DNA from 2 places in the Candidatus Corynebacterium faecigallinarum genome. Region 2 is predicted to be linked to the other one. Evidence: predicted binding sites of a transcription regulator. Region 2 holds the regulator's gene; the other holds the start of a gene.
The links. The regulator LexA, encoded in region 2, represses DNA repair genes until DNA is damaged. The targets are predictions, from matches to a motif close to CGAACANNTGTTCG.
Positions count from the first base shown of each region.

Region 1: the regulator LexA is predicted to act here: its motif matches at 1,784-1,797, upstream of ACTXPP_RS11890 (HNH endonuclease signature motif containing protein).

Region 1 covers NZ_JBQQOC010000026.1:13,266-17,688, forward strand. The annotation lists gene ACTXPP_RS11880 (Gfo/Idh/MocA family protein) at 1-633, opposite strand, end outside; gene ACTXPP_RS11885 (nucleoside hydrolase) at 644-1,672, opposite strand; gene ACTXPP_RS11890 (HNH endonuclease signature motif containing protein) at 1,872-3,359, shown strand; gene ACTXPP_RS11895 (2,3-butanediol dehydrogenase) at 3,364-4,423, opposite strand, start outside.
Region 2 covers NZ_JBQQOC010000001.1:183,558-187,980, reverse strand. The annotation lists gene ptsP (phosphoenolpyruvate--protein phosphotransferase) at 1-1,024, shown strand, start outside; gene lexA (transcriptional repressor LexA) at 1,044-1,835, opposite strand; gene nrdR (transcriptional regulator NrdR) at 2,718-3,245, shown strand; gene hrpA (ATP-dependent RNA helicase HrpA) at 3,238-4,423, opposite strand, start outside.

The DNA of each region.
Region 1 (4,423 bases), on a different contig from region 2:
GCGCGTCTCGACCTCGGCGTAGACGTCGGCGACCGGACCGAACAACTGCAGTGCCTGGTCGATGACATGGCTGCCCAGGTCGAACAGGATGCCGCCGCCCTGCGCGTGGGTACTGTCGGTCTTCCATGACTGGTCGACCTGCGGACGCCACTTCTCGAAGCGGGACTCGAACCGGTTGATCTCGCCGAGCTCGTCGGACTCCAGCAGTCGCTGCAACGTGAGGAAGTCCCCGTCCCAGCGTCGGTTCTGGAAGACGGTGAGCATCAGGCCCTTGTCCTTCGCCTTCTCGATCAGCGCCCGACCGGTGGCGGAACTGACCGCGAAGGGTTTGTCGACCACGACGTGCTTGCCAGCGTCGAGCGCGGCGTCCACGTGAGCCTCATGTTCTGAGCTGGGCGTGCCGATGACGACCAGGTCGATGTCGTCGGCATTCCAGACGTCCTCCACGGAATCCAGCAGTCGGACGTCCGGGAACAGTTCTTTCGCGGCGTCCTGACGTTCCGGGTTGGACGTCACTACGGCCGTGACCTCGAAGTTCGGGTCGGCGGCGAGGAAGGGGGCGTGGAAGTAGCGTCCGGAAAGTCCGAACCCGAGGATGGCGGTGCGAATGGGTGCAGTATCGGCGGAGGTCATGCCGCCCACCCTACTGACGACCGCCCCACCCCAGCAGCCGCTCGGCGAGCAGGTCCGGGAAGCCCGCCCCGCTGCGCATGACGACCCGCACCGTCGCATCCTCGACATCGATGTCGTACTCGCCATTGGCAGGACGCTGGTGCCGCAGGTCGCAGATGGTCTGGCCACGTCCGGGCCCGTCGGTGGCATCGACGACGACCGGTACCCGCGGTGCGCTCTCCAACTCGACATCCCCCAGGGCGATCGCGGCGGCGAGCGGGTCGTGCAGGGCACAGCACACCCGGCCGTAGATGTCGGCGTAGAACCCCGAGTAGAAGTGCAGCATCTCCCCCACTGCCGCGATCAGCGGAGCGTCCGACTGCGCGAGTGCATCGATATGGGACTTCTCGAAGGTGTTCTCCATCGTGGTGTCCAGCGGGACGAGTGTCGCCGGCCATCCAGCCGAGAGCACACGCTCGGCCGCCTCGGGGTCCAGCACGATATTCGCCTCGGCGACCGGGGTGATGTTGCCCGGAACCGTCGCCGCACCTCCCATGACGGCCAGTCCCGCCACCCGCTTGACCAGCGACGGATCACGCTCCAGGGCGATGGCGAGGTTGGTCAACGGGCCGATGGCGATGAGGTGGAGCTCACCGGCGTACTCGTGGGACAGGCTGAGCAGGAGGTCAGCGGCGTCCGTGTCTGAGCCTGCTGCCCCCGCAGCCTCTGGCAGCACAGCAGGAAGCAGTCTGTCACGGACACCGCCGACGCCGTCTGCGCCGTGGACCGCCACCGTGCCGCCGGCGAAGGTGCCGCCCAACGGGTCGGACGCTCCGACAGCCACCGGAATGTCGGTACGCGATGCCATCGCCAGCAGCCGTCGGGTGTTGTCCGCGCCGCCAGCTGCGCTGACATTGCCGTGGACCGAACCGACGCCGACCAGATCGGCGACCGGACTGGCCAGCAGGTACGCCAGGGCCAGGGCATCATCGATACCGGTGTCGCAGTCGAGGAAAACCGGGACGGTCGTGGGTGCTGCGGAGGCTGCGGGGTCAGTCATGTGAGCCATCGTATTCACCTTCCCCTCAGCGTTCCGGTCCGGATCACTCTCCAGGTCCCTATGGTCGCGTAGCTGAGTCCACCGACCCGTCGAAAACTTCCTCTTGCCATTCGAACACAGTATCGGTAGTATTGCAAGTGAACATAACGGAGCAGGACACCAGGAACACCACAACACCATCACCCAGGGGACCACGAAAATGACCACAGCGATACGCGAACCAGTCAACGTGCCGAAGATCGAGGAATGGGTCAGGTCGACTATCTATATCGGCGAAACCGGGGTAATCTGCCCAATTCCCGACCACGAGGACATGTACTGCCCCCACTGCACGTGGAACGAGGAGCTCGAGGGGGCAGTTGCCGCAGAAGAGCCGATGACCTACCCGGACCAGTACATGGACTTCGATCCCGACACCGGCGAGTACCATGATCCATACGACTACTCGTTCGAGAACGATCTGACGCCCACCACGTTCGGGTACTGGGCCGTGACCGGCGACGGCGAGCTCCAGAAAGCACGGGTCACCATCAACAAGACGGACCTGAGCATTGCCCGGTCGGTCACCCCGAAGCCGGGCGACGAGGTCTCGCGCATCGCCCGGCGACTGGCATCCGCCCTGGCGATCCCGCAGTCCAAGGCCATCGCCTACTGCGACGTCGGCACCATGCTCTCCAAGTACGAACAACTACGTCCGCTCCTCGAGGTCGGTGCGTTCTCCTTCGAGCACCTCCGGGTCCTCGCCGACTGTCTCTTCGGAGTCACCGACGATCATCGCCTCGAGGTGGAGGACGAGATCGCCGGCCTTCTCTACCCCCAGCGCCCGTCTCAGGCAGTGCCAGGAACCCGGACACTGCGCCGTAAAGTCACCGACATCGTCGATCGGATCCAGCCTACGGCGCGACCTGCCGACCCGGAGGAGCTCGGCATAGTCCCTCCCCCAGAAGCCCAACTGTGCTTCGACGTCGACACCCGGTCCCCGGAACGTACCGTCTTCCACATCACGATGCCCTCCGATGAGGGCCTCGGTTTCCTCCGCATCGTCGATGCCGTGGCCGACGCACATGACACCACCCGTGCCAAAGCCCTCACCGAACTGGTTCATGGTCAGGCTCGCAATGTCTCCGTGACGTTGAACTGCTACCGAAGCCTCGACACCGCCGAAACCCACCTGGAGTCCACCGGTCTCGACCGGGTGGCCACCAAGCGGTGGCTCGCCCGTGTCACCGACCTGTGCATCGCCGGACACAGCGAGATCGAGGGTTACCGCAACAGCGACCACCAGCGCGCCACCATCGCCGGAGTCGACGGCACCTGCCGCTTCCCCGGTTGCGACGCCCCGGCCGCCACCGCCCAGATCGACCACGTCACCAAGTACGACGGTGGCGGCAAGACGGCCACCTGGGCGGAACAGTCACTGTGCCCCGCCTGCCACAGCCTCAAGACCCGCGGACTGTGGGACGTCACCCGCAATCCGGACGGGTCCTGCTGGTGGACCAGCATCGCCGACGGACACACCGTCGTCGACACCCCCACCGGCCCCCTGGCCGATGCCTGCCTGACCTTCGACACACGCCTGCACCGCAAGAGGAAGGCACTCACCGAACACAATGCCCTCCGACTGGAGCATCGGGAGAAGACCCGGGCCGCAGCGGCGAAGGTCGAGGCGCAGGCGGTGCCGTTCTAGAGGTCTAGAGTCCCTCTCCAGACGGCGAGACGAGAATCTTCACCGCGGTCTCGTTGCGGTTGATCAAGGTGTCGAAACCCTCGTCCACCAGACCATCCAGCCCGATCCTGCCGGTGATGAACGGCTTCAGGTCGATCTTCCCCGACTCCACCAGCGCAATCGTCGCCGGATGCGAGTTCACGTAGCCAATGGTGCCACGCAGGTCGATCTCCTTCATCACCAGCTTGTGGATGTCGAAGTCCGACCGGTGGCCCCAGATCGACACGACCACCAGCACACCGGTAGGACGTAGCGCGTCCATCAAGGTATCCAGCACGACCTGCACCGAGGTGCACTCGAAGGCGACATCGGCTCCGGCACCATCGGTCAGCGCCTTGACCTCGTCGACGACATCCACCTCCGCCGGGTTCAACGCCAGATCCGCCACCCCGGAATCCAGCGCCTTCTGCCGACGCAGCTCCGAGAGCTCCGAGACGACCACGCGCACGCCCCATGCCTTGAGCACCGCCGCGGTCAGCAGGCCGATCGGACCGGCACCACCGATGATCGCAGTCTTCCCGGCAGCGTTCTCCTCGGTGAGACCGGATCGCTGCACGGCGTGAAAGCCCACCGACAGCGGCTCGATCAGCGCCGCCTCGTCCAGCGGCACCGAGTCGGCGATCTTGTGCACCCAGCGTCGGCGCACCACGACATTCTCCGACAGACCACCACCACGGCCAGCGAGACCAATGAAGTTCATGTTCTCCGACAGGTGGTAGGTGGTGCTGTCGGGTCCGGTGTCGACGTCATCGCCGATGATGTACGGCTCGACGACAACGTGGTCACCGACGGCCAGATCGTCCACCCCCTCACCAAGTTCGGCGACGACACCGGAGAACTCATGACCCAGGGTGATCGGCGCGGTCTCCCCGGAGATCGGGTGGGCGGCTTCGCAGGTCGGGCAGAAGATCGGCCCGTCCAGGTATTCGTGCAGGTCAGTGCCGCAGATGCCGCACCAGGCGACATTGATGCGCACCGTGCCCGGCTCCAACGCCTGCTGGTCGATGTCCTCGACCCTGATGTCC
Region 2 (4,423 bases):
TGCTGCTGCCGGAACAATTGAGACCGGCGTGCCGGCCGAGGATGTCGAGCGTCGGGTCGCTGAGGCGGCGGCGTTGGCGGAGAAGGTCCGGGGCTGGAGTGGTCCGGCGCAGACCTCGGACGGTCACCGGGTGCAGTTGCTGGCGAATGTGCAGGACGGCGACACCGCCATGCAGGCTGCGGAGTCGGTCGCCGAGGGCATCGGGTTGTTCCGCACCGAGCTGAGTTTCCTCAGTGAGACCGCCGAACCGAGTGTGGAGCAGCAGGCAGAGCGCTATGCCTCGGTGTTGTCGGCGTTCCCTGAGGGCAAGGTGGTCATCCGTACGTTGGATGCCGGCTCCGACAAGCCGGTGCCGTACGTGGATGCCGAGGACGAGGAGAACCCGGCTCTGGGAGTACGTGGTCTGCGTATCGCCCGGGGGAACAAGGCGTTGCTGGAGCGCCAGCTTGACGGGATCGCTCTGTCGGTGGAGAGCACCGGAAGGGCGGAGCGTGGGGGGCAGACCTGGGTGATGGCACCCATGGTGGCCACAGTGCAGGAGGCCCGTTGGTTCGCTGAGCTGTGCCACAGTCGGGGATTGACCGCCGGGGCGATGATCGAGGTGCCGGCGGCGGCGATGATGGCCGAGAAGATCATGTCCCACCTGGACTTTGTGTCGATCGGCACGAACGACCTGACCCAGTACACGATGGCGGCGGACCGGTTGTCGTCCTCGCTGGCGTATCTCACCGATCCCTGGCAGCCGGCGGTGCTCCACCTGGTGCACACCACCTGTCGTGCAGGCGCGGTGACGAAGACCGCGGTGGGAGTCTGTGGTGAGGCGGCCGCCGACCCGTTGCTGGCCTGTGTGCTCGCAGGGCTCGGCGTCACCTCGTTGTCGGCGGCGACCCCGGCGTTGGCGGCGGTGGGCGCACAGCTGGGCGAGGTTGATTTCGTGACCTGCCGGGAGATGGCCGCCGCAGCGTTGGACGCTGAAGGGGCTGAGGAAGCCCGCATCGCGGCTGCGGCAGTGATCGGACGCTGACCCGCCCGGGAGCAACCGGTCAGATCTTGCGGAGGACCGCCACGACACGGCCGAGGATGTCGGCGTTGTCTCCCCGGATGGGCTCGAAGAGCTCATTGTGGGGGATCAGCCAGGTTCCGCTGTCGTCCTGCTGGAACTCCTTGACCGTGGCCTCCCCGTCGATCATGGCGGCGACGAATTCGCCGAGCTCGGCGACCTTCTGGGACCGCACCACGACCCAGTCGCCGTTGAAGATGCCGGCATCGCGCATCGACTCGCCGACCACCTGCAGCAGAAAGAGTTCGCCGCCGCCGACCAGTTCCTGGGGCAGCGGGAAGTGCGCCTCGACGTGCTCCTCGGCGAGGATCGGTGAGCCTGCGGCGATCTGACCGACGACGGGGACGAAGGACGGCGAGGGCATGCCCTCGGGGGCAGTCGTGGGGGCGGGGGCCGTTGCCGGCTTCGGCCCCGGACGCGATGAGGTGTCTTCCTCGAAATCCCGGATGTCGACAGCCCGCGGCTTGTTGTCCTCGCGGCGCAGGTAGCCCTTCCGCTCCAGCTCGCGCAGGTGGTAGGAGACCGAGGACGTGGAGTTCAGCCCGACGGCATCGCAGATCTCCCGGATGCTCGGCGGGTAACCGCGGAAGCGGGTGGCGTCCTTGATCACGTCCATGATCCGTCGCTGACGTTCCGAGAGCTTTTCGCGGCCCTTCGAATCGGTGGCGTTGGTCGCACGCGACCCCGACCGGCGCCGTGTCCCCGTTGTGCTGCCTGCGGAATCCGCTGGCGTGCTGCCCGCGGAATCCGCCGGGATCTGCTGATTCTCTGTCATTGTGACCCACTCCCTGACGTTGGTTGCCGACCCGCTGAACTGGTCGTTAGCTCGACCATACATCAGGTGGTGGACATGTTTCATCATTGTGTTCGAAAGATTCTCGATAAGGCTGGACACGTTCGAACGCGCGTGCTAGATTTTCGAACGAACGAAGGTTCTCGAACATGCGGGCGAAATTGAGGCGGTGTCCCGGTGTTCGTGTCCGACCCCGGTGGTCTCATGGGGTTGCCACGGTGTCCGAAGGTCGGCGCCAGTCCAGGAGAAAGAGGTCGTCATGGCTGTAGTCAACACCACTCGCTACACTGTAGTCGCTGATCGTCCCGTGTACCGGCGCCCCGATTGGGCCGGTCAGGATTCGGTGCGGTCAGCTTCTGCCGCCCCGTTTTCGAACACCTGGGGCAGTGGTGCGGTGCATACGCCTACCGTAGCTGACCGCGAACGTCGACGTCGGATCGCCTCCGGTGTGGAACGCCCGTTCGATGTTGCGAGCCGATGGGCCAGGATTCGCCGTCGAATGAACCTGGTGGCGGAATCGCCGGGTGTGTGTTTGCTCGCACTCGTCACTTTCGCTGCGCTGCTTGGTGCGGGTCCGGTGATCATCGCGGGTTCGGAGCCCGAGCCAGCTGTGGACCATCATCCTGCGGCGGTCGCCGGAATCGATGCAGGAAGCAGCGACCGCGCTACGCACGGTGGCCAGGCGGTGGATGTCGCCCCGGTGTCCACGGATACTTCGGCACGCTGACCTCTCCCACGCCCGCTATGGCATGACACTGTCAGCTCTCCCAGGGCTCATGACCTCCGGGGGTGTGCTCGGTGGGGTAGCGGTAGGATCGTGAACAACGAAGCGATCCGCCAACCTGTCACGAAGGGAGCACCACCGTGCTCTGCCCCGCCTGCCGCTCCGATGTGTCACGAGTCGTCGATTCCCGCACCGTGGAGTCCGGGTCCGCGATTCGCCGCCGCCGTGAATGCACGAACTGCAAGAACAGGTTCACCACTGTGGAGCGTTCGGTGCTGCTGGTCACCAAACGCAACGGTGTCACCGAGGAGTTCCGGCGCGACAAAGTCATCCGTGGTGTCGGTCGAGCCTGCCAGGGGCTCGGTGTGTCAGAGGATGACTTGAAGGTGCTGGCCCACGACGTTGAGCAGTCGATCCGTGCTCGACACGGTTCGCAGGTCGCCGCCGATGATATCGGCCTGGCGATCCTGGAACCGCTGCGCAAACTGAACGTCGTGGCCTACCTGCGTTTCGCCTCGGTCTACAAGTCCTTCAAATCCACCGAAGATTTCGAGCGCGAGATCGCCATGCTACGGAAGGCCTCGGATTCCGCCGATTCGACCGACCCGGTAGACCCGTCAGACCCGGTCCACCGGGCCAGCGAAGAGCACGGCGTCAACCTCACCTGATCTTGTCGAGGGCTTTGCGCACCCGGGTCACACTGGCCGGACGCGAGGTCCCCAGGTGCTGCGCGAACAGTGACACCCGGACTTCCTCGACCAACCACTCGACCTCCTTGATCTGGGGCGTCGCAGACCGGGAGCTCGGCAGCCGCTTCCGGGTCGCCTCGATCATCTCCTGGCACTCCTGGATCTGGCTATCCAGGTCGGCCTCGCGGTCCGGGGCGGTCTCCATCAACTCCAGCCGCGCAGACATCGCAGCGACATAACGGGGCACGTGACGCATATGCCCGACACCGTTCACCGCCACCCGGTGCGGCCCGAGGAAGAAATCCAACTGCTTGCGCATGTCGGTGATCGACGCACCATCCCAGGACTGCAATTCCTCGGCCATGTCCGAGACCGCCAACACCGCCGGAGCGATCGCAACCACCATCTGCCGGACGACACCCGGCCCAGATGTGCGGGCGGCCTCCAGTGCGGTGGCACAGCGGTCGGGGTCGCGGATCACCGGGCCATGCTTTTCCAGCAGGTCACGGCATGCCAGAACCCGACAGTCCTCCACCAGGGCCTCCGCACCACCGTGCGGGTAGTTCTCCATGGCGACCCGCTGACGTAGCGGCATCCCCTTGATCATCTGCTTCGTCGATACCGTGCACTTCCCCAGCATCATCGCCAGCACGGTCGAGAACTGCTGGCCCGCCGCCGCCTGGGCAGTGGGCAAGGCCTTGAGCAGCAGCCCGTTCTTCTTGTCGGACACCAGCGCCGGATACGCGGACGTGGGCTGGCCGTCGACGATGGTCTCCACCGACTCCGGGATGGTGCCGAAGGTCTCCGCGGTCCAGCTGTCCGCCTGGGCCAGCACACCGGCACCGGTGCCACCGGCTCCGGACCCTCGGGTGTCAGCCTGCTTCCCCTTACCCGGGGCTCCCTTGGAGCGTCCGCGACGCGCAGCGCCACCAGGAGAGGCCGGCGTGGGTTCGGAGCCGGACTCCGTACCGCCGCTCGTCCGGGCAGCCGCGGCAGCGATGGACTGGGAGATCTCGCCGGCCAGGTTCTTCTGCAGCTCACCAAGGTCCTTGGAGGTTGCCACGGTCTTGCCCTTGCGGTCCACCGCGGCGAATGTCATCCGGAGGTGTCGGGGCACCCGGCTGTAGTCGAAATCGGTTGCGCTGATCCCGCTGCCA